2 regions of the Aureimonas sp. OT7 genome follow, and region 2 is predicted to be linked to the other one. Evidence: predicted binding sites of a transcription regulator. Region 2 holds the regulator's gene; the other holds the start of a gene.
The links. Region 2 encodes LexA, which represses DNA repair genes until DNA is damaged. Its sites were predicted from a motif close to TGTTCNNNNTGTGTTCNG; they were not measured.
Positions count from the first base shown of each region.

Region 1 (2,465 bases), 1.7 Mb from region 2:
AGCGCCTCCAGCATGGCCGCCTCACCGCCATGCAGATGGTCGGCGCCGGTCGCGTCGATGACGATCCCGTCCGGCGCGTCGGCGGCGGCGATAGGTGAGAAGCGTTGCAGCACCCAGAGCGCGAGGCGTTCGAGGCTGTCCAGGTCGGCCCGCGGGTCGGCGGGCTCGATGTGGAGGCCGGGCACCATCGCCTGGGCCTTGGTGACAGGCATTCCGGCGCGCAGGCCGAGCGCCCGCGCGGCCGGATCGGCCGCCGTCACCACCCGGCGGTTCTTCTCCCTTCCGGCGATGACCAGCGGCGCCTCACCGGGCGGCGCTGCGTCGCCCGCCTTCCGCCGCAACCGGTCTGTCGGCCAGTTCGGCAGGAAGACAGAGATGACCCGAGCCATCGCACGCCTCCAGTTCGATATCGAGACATTCGCCCGCCCGCGCCCGGATCAGCTCGACCAGCCAGCGCGGCCGCCCGACGCCGGGAACTGGAAGGGACGAGGACGGCAGCGCCGAGATCCGCCAGCGGGTCATCGCCGCCGTCGGCTGCCCGAAATCGCTGGCCTCCGCCTGTCGCCGCCAGCGGCGCAACGCGATGCAGATCGTCGCCGAGCCTTTCGCGGCCAGATGCAGCCGCCGCGAGGCGGTCATCGGCAGGCGCGCGACGTCGCCCACGACCGCCCCCAGCCCGCCATGCCGCAGCCCTTCCTCCATACAGGCCAGAACGGCCTTGTCGTCTCCGGCTTCGACGAAGATCACCCGGCCGGGCGGCAGTCCGGCCTGCTCCAGCCCCGGTGCGAAGAGATCCTGTAGCGCCACGCACCAGAGCACCTGCCCGGTGGTGCGGGCGGCGATCCCGGCCGTGAAACAGGCCGCAGCCGCGCCATCCACCGCCCCGTTGCCGCCTCCGGCGACTTCATGGAGGCATCCGAGCGCCAGCCCGCCACCGGGCAGCTTGCGATCCAGCGGCGCGATCCCGAAGGGCAGCACCTCGTGCGGATGCGCGCCATCGCCTTCGAGCCGCGCGATGCGCGCCCGAAGGTCGGCAATGGCTGGGCTGTCGGCACGGCTGGGCATATGAGGATGGCGTCTCCGGGGCTTTGCACTGGTCGATTCCGTTGCTATGTTCTTTATTTGTTCTCTTACAGGTCGAGAGTCAATCTCGGCCATCCCGGAAGTGATCGACGGGGTGCAATGCCCTATGGTGACGTAAAGTATTCGCAAGGAGAGTGGCGGGGCGATGTGCAATCTCTATCGCATTACGACCAATCAGCAGGCGATCCGGGATTTCGTGGCAGCCACCCATGACAGTATCGGCAATCTCGAACCGTCGATGGACGTCTATCCCGACCGGCCGGCGCCGGTGGTGCGCAACACCGACGGCGGGCGGGAACTGGCCTCATTGACCTGGGGTATGCCCACGCCCGTCGAATATCTGAAATCCCGCGACGCGCCGGACACCGGCGTCACCAATATCCGCAACACGGCCAGCCCTCACTGGCGCAAATGGCTCGGGCTCGAGAATCGCTGCGTGGTCCCGGCCACCGCCTTTTCCGAATATGGGCAAAAGCCCGATCCAGTCACGAAGCGCAAACCGCTGCACTGGTTCGCCCTCGATGAGACCCAGCCCCTGTTCTTCTTCGCGGGAATCTGGACGCCGTGGCGCGGAACCCGCGGCTCGAACCGGACCCCGCGTCCGGGCGATCATCAACTGTTCGCCTTCCTGACGACCGAGGCCAATGGCGTGGTGAAGCCGATCCATCCGAAGGCCATGCCCGTCATTCTGACGAGCCACGAAGAAGTCGAGACCTGGCTGACCGCCGACTGGAACGAAGCCAAGACGCTGCAGCGGCCGCTGCCCGATGATCGGTTGGTGATCCTGGAAACGCCAGCCAATACAGCCGCCGATGGCATGTTGCCGGGCATCTGACAATGATCCGGAGGACGAACATGGGCCGGAAGGAAGAAGAACAGTTAGCGGCGACGCTCGCCAAGGCGATGGCGATGATCTGCGTCCGCAACAGCATGCTGGAGGACCTGCATGCCGGCCCGGTCCCGGTCACGAAGACCGGCGACTATTCCGATGTCTTCGTCATCGACGCCGACGGCAATCGCATTCCCTGGAGAACCGTGTCGAGGTTCGACGATGACGAGATGCGCGACCTGATGCGCCAGGTGGTCAATCGGCTCTACACGTTCCAGACCTGCTTCGCCGAGCCGCAGTTTCAGGCGTTGATCGACAAGTGGCTCGATGTTGCGCGCCACTGGGACGAGCCGGTCATCGACGAGCGCCTCGCGGGAAGGCCCAGCTAGCCGATCGTACGGACTGTCGGTGGGACGGCTGAGGTGATAGCCGCAGCGCGATTTCCCAAAGCGGCCCTCCGTAATCCTTGAAGCATTCGCGCGCTTAGGGCTCAGACCAAGACGCGTGGGAGCGACCATGCCGGCGAATGATCGCCTGAGGGCTGCCTTCATCA
Region 1 is NZ_CP062167.1:215,398-217,862, forward strand. Features, by position in the region: gene IGS74_RS01150 (DNA polymerase Y family protein) at 1-389, opposite strand, end outside; gene IGS74_RS01155 (ImuA family protein) at 304-1,065, opposite strand; gene IGS74_RS01160 (SOS response-associated peptidase) at 1,229-1,918, shown strand; gene IGS74_RS01165 (hypothetical protein) at 1,939-2,301, shown strand; gene IGS74_RS01170 (DEAD/DEAH box helicase) at 2,396-2,465, opposite strand, start outside.
Region 1: the regulator LexA is predicted to act here: its motif matches at 1,113-1,130, upstream of IGS74_RS01155 (ImuA family protein).

Region 2 (2,465 bases):
CGGCGGTGGCCGGGGCCGCGACCGCCCCTTACGGCCTGTATCATTTTCAAAGGCTGGCGCCGTACGGCATCCTCGCCAATGTGGCGACCATGCCCCTGTTCAGCTTCTGGGTCATGCCGGCGGCCCTTGCCTCGGCGCTCACAATGCCGTTCGGCCTCGACGCGCTATTCCTCCATGTCATGGGATGGGGGCTGTCCATGGTCTTCGTCGTCACGCGCTTTCTGGCCGAGACCTTCCCCGACCAGGGCGGCATGGCCTTGCCCGCAGCGTCACTGATAGCCCTCTCGCTTGCGTTGTTTCTTGCGTGCTTCATGGCCAGCGCGCTGCGTTGGCTGGCGTTGCCGGCGGCTATCGTGGGCGGCTACCTTGCCGTGGGTGGGCAAGCCCCGCCGGATATCCTGATCTTCGAGGATGGCATGAAGGTCGCGCTGGTTGCGCCCGGGGGGCTTGCCCATCTAGGCAAGCGTCCAGGCCGGTTCATCGCCGACCAGTGGGAACGCCGCTACGGTCCGCCCGACGCGGATGGGCCGATACCATGCGAACCGCCTGCCTGCCAGCTTGCCACCGCATCCGGCATCCGGCTGGCGTGGACCGACTCCATAGAGGAGACGGACAGGCTCTGCGCGCAGGCAGACCTTGTGATTGTGGCGCGGGCGCTTCGCCGTGGACGGTGTCCGAACGGCGGCGCAACGCTGGTCACCTTGCGCAGCCTGCGCCGGACCGGCTCCCTTGCAATATCCCGCGGTGATGGGGGCAAGCTCGTGCTGACGCCGTCCATCCCGGCCGATCCGCAGGAATGGAACGTGCACAGACTGGCGGCATGGCCGGAATACTGGAAGAAGGGTGGCGAAGCGCAAACCGACGGGACGGCGGAAAATACTGTCAGTAACGCCGTATCAGACCCACCAGCCGCCCCTGCACCTGCACACGGTCCGAACTGAATATCCGGGTTTCGTATGCGGGGTTGGCTGCTTCCAGGGCGATGGCGGTTCCCTTGCGGCGGAACCGCTTGAGGGTTGCCTCCTCGTCATCCACCAGCGCGACCACGATATCGCCCGGCGTTGCCGTATCCACCCGGCGGATCACGACCGTATCCCCATCCAGAATCCCGGCTTCCACCATCGAATCGCCGGAAACCTCCAGCGCATAATGTTCGCCGGGGCCGATCATGTCCGGTGGCAGTGTCAGGCTATGGGTGTTGTTCTGGATTGCGGATATAGGTACGCCGGCCGCGATCCGGCCCATGACGGGGACGCTGATGCCGGCATCGGCATCGTTTGCGGCGGGGGCAACCCGGCGGCGCGCGGCGAGACCCGATGCAGCAGACTGCTCGGCAAGCGAAACGACGTTGGAAGGGGCCGGGGCAGACGCGGCGGCCCGGCCGCCGCGTGCCATCGACTCGGGTAGCCTGACGACTTCCAGCGCCCGCGCCCGATTGGGCAGGCGGCGGATGAAACCACGCTCCTCGAGGGCCGTGATCAGGCGGTGGATGCCGGATTTCGACCGAAGGTCGAGCGCGTCCTTCATCTCGTCGAAGGAAGGCGGGACGCCGGCGGATTGCAGCCTCTCGTGAATGAACATCAAGAGATCATGCTGTTTGCGCGTTAGCACGTGCCGCCCCCGGAATCGATCAAAAACAAAACCAGAACAAACCTAGCTGTTCCAGTTGTGTTCTGCAAGCTTTCATGGCGCCTCAATCGAGGGGAATGAACAGGCATTCCTGGCCGGCCTGCGCGGCGGGGGCGGCGAGCGGGCGGTACAGCAGCGCATCCGCAAGGGCGTAGATGGAAAGAAGGGAGGAGTCCTGCCGTGGCAAGGCTTCTACCTGCGGCAGGCCCTCTGCCGTGTGGTGCAGCCGGGCGCGGACGAAGTCGGCACGCTCGCCGCCCTGCGGCATGGCCGCCGACAGGACGCCGTGCTGGAAACCCGGATCGGCGCCGAGCCCCGCGAGACAGCGGACGAGGGGCCGCAGGAACAGGGTTGCGGCCACCATCGTGGATGCCGGGTTGCCCGGCAGCCCGATAACCCGCAGCGCGCCCTTGCGCCCGGCCATGACCGGCTTTCCCGGGCGCATGGCGACTTTCCAGAAATCCAGATCCACGCCGCGCGCCCGAAGGGCAGGAGCGACGAGGTCCCGGTCGCCGACGGAGGCGCCGCCGATGGTCACGACGACATCCGCGCGGCCATCCTCTGCTTCCGCAAGCCGGGCCTCCAGCACGGCCTGGTCGTCCGGGGCAATGCCGAGGTCCAGCACCTCGCCTCCATGGGCCTCCACCATCGCGGCAAGGCCGAACCCGTTGGAGGCCACGATCTGGTCGGGGCCGGTGCTTTCGCCCGGCATCACCAGTTCGTCGCCGGTGGCCAGGATCGCAACGCGCGGCCGACGCCGGACGGGAAGTTGCGGGTGGCCGGCGCTGGCGGCAAGCGCGACGTGGCCTGCACGCAGATGCAGGCCCGCCCGCAGC
Region 2 is NZ_CP062167.1:2,736,386-2,738,850, reverse strand. Features, by position in the region: gene IGS74_RS13090 (ComEC/Rec2 family competence protein) at 1-941, shown strand, start outside; gene lexA (transcriptional repressor LexA) at 883-1,611, opposite strand; gene glp (gephyrin-like molybdotransferase Glp) at 1,694-2,465, opposite strand, start outside.